DNA from 2 places in the Thauera sedimentorum genome. Region 2 is predicted to be linked to the other one. Evidence: riboswitches for the same ligand, from Rfam matches in the RefSeq annotation. Region 2 holds a riboswitch; the other holds the start of a gene.

Region 1 (4,347 bases), 460 kb from region 2:
CTGCTCGCGCCAGGAGAGGTCCGGGCCGCTGTCCTTGGCCTTGCCTTCCTTCACCGTCTGGGCGAACTCGACCAGCGCCTCGCCGGCGCCGGGGTGGCGGTTGAGGACCACGTCCTCGACCTTCTCGCGCAGCACCGGGTCGAGTTCGTCGTACACCCCCAGCATGCCGGCGTTGACGATGCCCATGCTCATGCCGGCGCGGATGGCGTGGTAGAGGAAAACGGTGTGGATGGCCTCGCGCACCGCGTCGTTGCCGCGGAAGCTGAAGGACACGTTGGACACCCCGCCCGAGGTCTTGGCGTGCGGCAGGTGGGTGTCGATCCAGCGCACCGCCTCGATGAAGTCGACCGCGTAGTTGTCGTGCTCCTCGATGCCGGTGGCGATGGCGAAGATGTTGGGGTCGAAGATGATGTCTTCGGGCGGGAAGCCAATGCTGAGGAGCAGGTCGTAGGCGCGCTTGCAGATCTCGGTCTTGCGCGCGTAGGTGTCGGCCTGGCCCTTCTCATCGAAGGCCATGACGATGACCGCGGCGCCGTAGCGCCGGCACAGGCGGGCCTGGCGCAGGAACTCGGCCTCGCCCTCCTTCATGGAGATGGAGTTCACCACGCCCTTGCCCTGGATGCACTTGAGGCCGGCCTCGATCACCTCCCACTTGGAGGAGTCGAGCATGATGGGCACGCGCGAGATGTCCGGCTCGGAGGCGATCAGCTTGAGGAAGCGCTCCATGGCGGCCTTCGAATCCAGCATGGCCTCGTCCATGTTGATGTCGATGACCTGGGCGCCGTTCTCCACCTGCTGGCGCGCGACCGCGAGCGCGTCGTCGAAGCGCCCCTCCAGGATCATGCGCGCGAAGGCCTTGGAACCGGTGACGTTGGTGCGCTCGCCGACGTTCACGAACAAGGAATCCTTGCCGACGTTGAAGGGCTCAAGACCCGACAGGCGCAGCTTCTTGTCGATCTCCGGGACCGCGCGCGGGGCGTTGCCTTCGACCGCCTGGGCGATGGCGGCGATGTGCGCCGGGGTGGTGCCGCAGCAGCCGCCGAGGATGTTCACCAGGCCGGAGCGCGCCCATTCGACCACCGCGGAGGCGAGCTGCTCGGGGGTCTCGTCGTAGCCGGTGGGCGCCAGCGGGTTGGGCAGGCCGGCGTTGGGGTGGGCGGAGACGAAGGTGTCGCACACCGTCGACAGCTCTTCCACGTAGGCGCGTAGTTCCTTGGCGCCGAGCGCGCAGTTGAGGCCGAAGGAAATCGGCCGCGCATGCGCCAGCGAGTTCCAGAAGGCTTCGGCGGTCTGGCCGGAGAGCGTGCGCCCGGAGGCGTCGGTGATGGTGCCGGAGATCATCACCGGCAGGCGGCGGCCGAGGTCGTCGAACAGCTTCTCGATGGCGAACACTGCCGCCTTGGCGTTGAGCGTGTCGAAGATGGTCTCGATCAGCAGCAGGTCGGCGCCGCCTTCCATCAGGCCGCGCGCGGCGTCGTAGTAGTCGTCGACCAGCGCGTCGAACTCGATGTTGCGGTAGCCGGGGTCGTTCACGTCCGGGCTGATCGACAGCGTGCGCGAGGTCGGCCCCAGCACGCCGGCGCAGTATCGCGGCTTGGCCGGGTTGCGCGCGGTGAATTCGTCGCACAGCTCACGCACCAGGCGGGCGGAGGCCACGTTGAGCTCGTAGGCGATGTCGGCCATGCCGTACTCGGCCTGCGACACCCGGGTGGCGTTGAAGGAGCAGGTTTCGATGAGGTCCGCGCCGGCTTCGAGGTAGGAGCGGTGGATCTCGCCGATGACGTCCGGGCGGGTCAGCACCAGCAGGTCGTTGTTGCCCTTGAGGTCCTTGGGATGATCGACGAAACGGCTGCCGCGGTAGTCGCCTTCGCCCAGCTTGTACTGCTGGATCATCGTGCCCATGGCGCCATCCAGGATCAGGATGCGGCGGGCGAGGTGCTGGCGGAGTTCGGTACTGCGGTCGGCTTGCATCGTGGGGCCTCTTCGAATCGGGTCTTAACCCCCGGCGCGGCGCCACAAAAGCAAACGGCGCGGCAAACCCGGGGGTGGTTTGCGAGCGCCGTTGTTCGGTTGCCGAGCCTGGCCCGTGTCTCGGGTCGCAGCGCTCCTCGGCAAGGGCGTGATTTTACGGGGGATTGCCCCGGGCTGTCGAGCAGCCGGCCTTGTCTCTGCCGACCTCGTCCAGCGCGCCCGAGCGCGCCAGCAGGTCGTCGAGCAACTCAAGCGTGAACACCGGCTCGTTACCCGGCGGCACTTCGGCGATGGCGTCGACGAACATGGCGCGCGCCTCCTTGTCGTCGTACACCATCCTGGCGTCATAGGCGCGCTGCCAGGTGTCGCGGTCCGGCCATTCGGCGATCGCCACGAAGCGCCCGTCCGGCGCGCGGTGCAGGCGCGAGCCCAGCCCGCCGTAGATGCGCGAGATCTCGCGCGTGCCGCGCCGCCAGGCCTCGCGGAACTGTTCTTCCTTGCCGGGCTTGACCCGCCACCAGTACACCACCACGTACATCGACGCCCTCCTGTGCTGCTCTCAGGATAGGACAGCCCCCGCGTGCGCGCCGTCGAGGAAGGCAGCGAGGTCGGCGGCGAAGCGCTCGCGCCGCCAGAGGTGCGGGGCGTGGTCCACGCCCGGGTAGACCAGCAGTTGCGACTCGGGCAGGTGGTCGCGCACGTAGCGTGCGGTGGCCGCGCTGTAGAAGTTGCTCTCGCCGCCATAGACCAGCAGCGCCGGGCACCACAGGCGTGGCAGCGCGGCGCGCAGGTCGGCCGCGGTGAGGCTGGCCCAGCAGTCGATCAAGGGCTGCGCCGCCATGCGCGCCAAGCGCCCGCGCATGGTCTGGATGGCCTCGGTGTTGGCCGCGTAGGCTTCGCGCGCCGCGGCATTGTGGCCGCCGGCGATCAGGCCCAGCACACCCTCGGCAAAGTCCGCCCGCAGCGCGTCGATGAAGGCAGCGTTGCGCACGGCGTCGAAGTCGCCGTAGATGCCCAGTGACCAGCCCTCGTCGGTGACCAGCTTGGGCGACTGGTCGACGATGACCACGCGCGCGATACGCTCGCAGCCGTAATCGAGCACGTACCGCCACAGGGTGAGCGCGCCCATCGAATGGCCAACCACCGTGACCTCGTCGAGCTGCCAGTGCTCGATCAGCTGGGCGAGGTCGCGCGCCATGCGTGCCAGTGTCGGCACCGTGGCGGTGTGCACGGCGTGGCCGCCGTGGCCGCGCGCGTCCCAGCGGAACACCCGGTGGCTGGCGGAGAGGCGGTCGATGAAGGGGTTCCAGTCGCGGTGGCTGGACGTCCAGCCGTGCAACATGATGACCGGCGGGCCGTCGCCGGAGACGGCGACATGGATGGGTTCGCCGTCGTCGGCGTGAAAACGCTGCATCGGGTATCGGTGCCCGCGATGGGCGGCATGGGGAAAGCGCGCAGTCTACGCGCCCTGCCGGGCTTTGTGCTCGCCCCAGCCCTGGCCGGGGGAGGCTTTACCAGCCCCACCCCCAGTAGGGATGCGGACGCGGATAGCCCCAGCGCGGATCCCAGTGCGGCCCCCAGTAGGAGCCCCAGTACGCGCCGCCGCGGCTGAAGCCGAAGCCCATCATCCAGCCGTCGCGCGGGTATTCGTGGGTGCGGCTGGTGCGCACCACCTTGCCGTCGATGAAATGCACGTTGAAGTAGGTGGCGATCAGGTCGATGGAGTCCTTGGGAATGTTCCAGTCCCACACCTCCTCGCCGGACAGCGCAAAGCGCTGCACCGAGCGGTACTGGCCGAGCATGCGGCGCACCTCGTCCTGGGTCATGCCCTTCTTCACCCGCGCCAGGTTTTCGTCGGCCAGCGCATTCCACTGGCGCAGCACCATGCCGGTGGCGTCCACCTCCACCATCAGGCAGGTGGTGCCGTAGGGCTGGGTGGAGAACTCCAGCACCGTGCTGCCGTCCGGGTTGGGCCAGCGCGCGGTGGGCTCGCCACGCTCGGCGAGCGCCTCGGCCTCGGACGTGTAGGGACGCGGCGGCTGGAAGGCCGCGCAACCGCCCAGCGCGAAGGCCAGCAGCAGCACCGCAAGCATGCGGAACGGGTGCCGGGCACTTGGGGAATTCGGCTTGTTCATGATCTCAGGGCCTGGGTTTGCTGTAGCGCCCGGTGCCCACCACCCGCCCCGCGGCATCGAAGGAGACGGTGAGATAGGTCGGGTCGCCGGTCGTCGAACCGCGCTCGACCAGCCAGTCCCACACGGTCTCCTGCTTGAGCTCGAAGAACTGGGTGGACGCCGGGCGGCCGAGCAGGCGGCGCACCTCGTCGCCGCTCATGCCGGCTTTGACGCGCGCGAACTGCGCTTCGTTCAACACCTG
Region 2 (4,347 bases):
AACAGGTAGGCGGTGTTGTACAGCTGGCCGTCGCGCAGCGTGGGGTGGCTGCCGCCGATCAGGAAGACCCGCCAGTACTGCGCCTGCTCGCGCATCAGCTCGATGTAGCGCGCGGTGTAGTCGTGCATGTTGCGCACCGCGGCGGGCAGTTCGCGGGTGTCCATGAAGGACAGCAGCTGGGTGGTGAAGATCTCCGGCAGCAGGACGAAATGCGGGCGGTAGTCGCCGGCTGCCTGCATGACGAAGCGCACCTGGTTCTCGAAGCCGGACCAGTCGTGGATCTGGCGCAGCAGGTACTGCACCGCGGCGATTCTGACGATCATAGGATGTCCTCCTCCGGTATGCGGGTGGGTCGGCCGGGATCGTAGGCCGGGTTGAGCCACACGATCAGCGAGGCGTTGCCGCGCGATTCGGGATCTTCGGGCAGGTAGTCCTCGATCACGCCGCAATAGTGGAAGCCTTCGCGCAGCTGGAAGCCGAGCACCGGGTCGGAGAAGTCGCCCCATACCACGCGCTTGGCGTAGTCCTCGGCGCTCATCTGCGTCGCATGCTCGTGGTAGCCCGGCAGGCGGCCGCAGGCGATGATGCGCTTGAGGTTCATCGCCCGGCACAGGCGCCGGCGTCCTTCGTAGAGCGCATGACCCAGGCCCTTGCCGCGAACCTCCGGGTCGACGAAGACCTCGGCGCCGTAGAGCGTGCGCCCTTCCGGGTTATGGTTGTCGAAGCTGCCGCCGGCGGTGATCTCCTTCCAGGTGTGCGATTCGCACCAGTCGTCCCACAGCACCACCAGCGAACTGGCGCAGCCGACCAGGCGGCCGTCCGCTTCGGCCACGATCTGGCCCTGGGGGAATATCTCGAGTTGCTGTGCGAAGGTGCTGCGCGACCAGGGCGGCATCTGCGGCGGGTAGGCGCGGCGCTGCAGGGCGACCAGCGCGGGGATGTCCTCGTGGCGCAGATGGCGTACGCGAAGCTTGCTCATGACGGTTTCCTCCCACTGCGGCAAGGCGCCGGCTTCGCGACCGCCCGGCGCGAGGCCGGGCGGTGCAAGGGCCGCTCAGTAGCGGTAGTGGTCGGGCTTGTACGGCCCTTCCACCGGCACCCCGATATAGTCGGCCTGCGCCTGGCTCAGCACGGTGAGCTGGGCGCCGATCTTCTTGAGGTGCAGACGGGCGACCATCTCGTCCAGCTTCTTCGGCAGCACGTACACCCCTACCGGATAGTCGCTCGTGCGCGTGAACAGTTCAATCTGCGCCAGGGTCTGGTTGGCGAAGGAGTTGCTCATCACGAAGCTCGGGTGGCCGGTGGCGCAGCCCAGGTTCACCAGGCGGCCTTCGGCCAGCAGGATGATGCGCTTGCCATCGGGGAAGATGATGTGATCGACCTGCGGCTTGATGTTCTCCCACTCGTACTGGCGCAGGCTGGCGACTTCGATCTCGGAATCGAAGTGGCCGATGTTGCACACGATGGCGTTGTTCTTCATCGCCTTCATGTGGCCGTGGTTGATCACCCCGACGTTGCCGGTGGTGGTGACGAAGATGTCGCCCAGGGCGGCGGCCTCGTCCATGGTGACCACGCGGTAGCCTTCCATCGCAGCCTGCAGGGCGCAGATCGGGTCGATCTCGGTGACCCACACGGTTGCGCCCAGGCCGCGCAGCGACTGCGCGCAGCCCTTGCCCACGTCGCCGTAGCCCAGCACCACGCCGATCTTGCCGGCGATCATCACGTCGGTGGCGCGCTTGATGCCGTCGACCAGCGATTCGCGGCAGCCGTAGAGGTTGTCGAACTTGCTCTTGGTGACCGAGTCATTGACGTTGATCGCCGGGAACTTCAGCTCGCCGCGCGCGTGCATCTGGTACAGGCGGTGCACGCCGGTGGTGGTCTCCTCGGTGACGCCCTTCACCTGCGCCAGGCGGGTGGAGTACCAGGTCGGGTCGCTCTGCAGCTTCTTGCGGATGCTGGCGAACAGCACGGTGGCTTCCTCGCTGTCCGGCTTGTCCAGCACCGACAGATCCTTCTCGGCCTTTGCGCCCAGGTGCAGCAGCAGGGTGGCGTCGCCGCCGTCGTCCAGGATCATGTTGCTGTAGCCACCGTCCGGCCACTCGAAGATGCGGTGGGTGTATTCCCAGTAGTCTTCCAGCGACTCGCCCTTGACCGCGAACACCGGAATGCCGTCGGCGGCGATCGCCGCGGCGGCGTGGTCCTGGGTGGAGAAGATGTTGCACGAGGCCCAGCGCACCTCGGCGCCCAGCGCGGTGAGCGTCTCGATCAGCACCGCGGTCTGGATGGTCATGTGCAGCGAACCGGTGATGCGCGCGCCCTTGAGCGGCTGGCTGGCGGCGTACTCCTCGCGGATCGCCATCAGGCCAGGCATCTCGGTTTCGGCAATGCGGATTTCCTTGCGACCCCAGTCGGCGAGCGACAGGTCGGCAATCACGTAGTCCTTGAAATCAGCCACAGCGTTCATGAATTTCTCCATGCTATGGCCGGGGGGGAGGGGGAGAGAATCGCGTGCGGCTCACCCGGCATCCCCAACCCGGCAGGGTTGAGAAGCGAAACACCGCGGGGGTGCTTCGGGTGAGCGCCGTTCAAGCGGCCGCAGCGCGGGGCTGGCGGCTTTCCGAGCCTGGGGGCCGGCGAATGCGGCGCCTCGCAGCGCTCCTCGGAAAAGAGGGGTGGATTATACCCCGCGGCGCGCGGCCGCGAGCGGTACGATCCGGGTTCAGTCCCTGGACGTGTGTCCGTTGTGGCGTACCACCGAGACGATCAGGGTGATCACGGTCAGCGGCATCACGTAGCCGAGCATGACGCCGGAGAAGGCCGGCAGCACCGTGTGCTGCTGGGCGGACAGTACCAGCCAGGCGGTGTAGGCGGCGTAATAGCCGAGGAACACCCCGCCCTCCCAGCGCGCGATCTCGCGTCCGGTCATCAGGATGGGCAGGCAGGCGAAGGCCACGGCGAGCATCACCCACAGGTCGAAGTTGCGCGCGGCTTCCGGCACCGGGATGCCGGCCGAGGACACCAGTCCGGTGGCGCCGATGACCGCGAAGATGTTGAACACGTTGCTGCCCACCACGTTGCCCACCGCGATGTCGCGCTGGCCGCGCAGGGCGGCGACCACCGAGGTGGCCACTTCCGGCATCGAGGTGCCGACTGCGACGATGGTCAGGCCGATCACCAGATCGCTCACCCCGAAGGCCTTGGCCAGCGCCACCGCGCTGTCCACCAGCCAGTCGGCGCCGAGCACCAGCAAACCCAGGCCGACGACGATGAGCGCGAGCTGCACGCTCCAGTGGCGGTCCCAGTTCGAGGTGGGGATCTCGCTGGCGAACTCGTCCTCCGCCGCCTTCGAGGCGCTGCGCGACTGGCGGATCAGGAACACGGTGTAGGCCACGACCAGCGCGAACAGCACGCCGCCCTCGAAGCGGCTGATGCCGCCGTCCAGGGCCATCACCACCAGCAGCAGGGAGGCGCCGATCATGATGGGGATTTCCTGGCGGATGATCTGCTCGGCGACCACCAGCGGGGTGATCAGCGCCGAAATGCCGAGGATCAGCAGGATGTTGGCGATGTTGCTGCCGACCACGTTGCCGATGGCCAGGTCCGGCGAGCCCGAGAGCGTGGCCCCCACCGACACCGCCAGTTCCGGCGCGCTGGTGCCGAAAGCGACCACGGTGAGGCCGACGACCAGCGGCGAGATGCCCATCGACACGGCCAGGCGCGAGGCGCCGCGCACCATGAGGTCGGCGCCGATGACGAGGATGACGAGACCGAGAGCGAGCAGGATGACGTGGTCTAGCATGGGCAACTACGGGTTCAAGGAAGTGAAGGCCGGCCTGGCGCAAGAATAGCAAGGGCCGCCCGGGCGGAGCGGCCCTTGCAGTTGCTTACACCCTTACAGCCCGGCGTCGGCACGCAGCGCGGCGGCCTTGTCGGTCTGCTCCCAGGTGAATTCCGGCTCGTCGCGGCCGAAGTGGCCATAGGCGGCGGTCTTGGAATAGATCGGGCGCAGCAGGTCCAGGGTCTGGATGATGGCCTTGGGGCGCAGGTCGAAGTGCGCACGGATCAGCTCGACGATCTTCTCGTCGCTGATCTTGCCGGTGCCGAAGGTGTTGACCATCAGGCTGACCGGCTTGGCCACGCCGATCGCGTAGGCCACCTGCACCTCGCACTTGTCGGCCAGGCCGGCGGCGACCACGTTCTTGGCCACGTAGCGGCCGGCGTAGGCTGCCGAGCGGTCGACCTTGGAGGGGTCCTTGCCGGAGAACGCGCCGCCGCCGTGGTGGGCCGCGCCGCCATAGGTGTCGACGATGATCTTGCGCCCGGTCAGGCCGCAGTCGCCGTGCGGGC

The links. A riboswitch is a leader RNA that binds a small molecule or an ion and turns the genes downstream of it on or off. The one in region 2 is predicted to bind S-adenosylhomocysteine.
Region 1: another riboswitch for S-adenosylhomocysteine. It lies ahead of metH (methionine synthase); the one in region 2 lies ahead of ahcY (adenosylhomocysteinase).

What each region holds. Positions count from the first base shown of each region.
Region 1 covers NZ_JACTAH010000002.1:569,232-573,578, forward strand. The annotation lists gene metH (methionine synthase) at 1-1,971, opposite strand, end outside; S-adenosyl-L-homocysteine riboswitch at 2,048-2,116, opposite strand; gene IAI53_RS12470 (antibiotic biosynthesis monooxygenase family protein) at 2,126-2,509, opposite strand; gene IAI53_RS12475 (alpha/beta fold hydrolase) at 2,531-3,385, opposite strand; gene IAI53_RS12480 (hypothetical protein) at 3,483-4,106, opposite strand; gene bamE (outer membrane protein assembly factor BamE domain-containing protein) at 4,111-4,347, opposite strand, start outside.
Region 2 covers NZ_JACTAH010000002.1:106,650-110,996, reverse strand. The annotation lists gene IAI53_RS10275 (carbon-nitrogen hydrolase family protein) at 1-323, opposite strand, end outside; gene IAI53_RS10270 (GNAT family N-acetyltransferase) at 320-979, opposite strand; gene ahcY (adenosylhomocysteinase) at 1,055-2,464, opposite strand; S-adenosyl-L-homocysteine riboswitch at 2,570-2,667, opposite strand; gene IAI53_RS10260 (calcium/sodium antiporter) at 2,720-3,799, opposite strand; gene metK (methionine adenosyltransferase) at 3,893-4,347, opposite strand, start outside.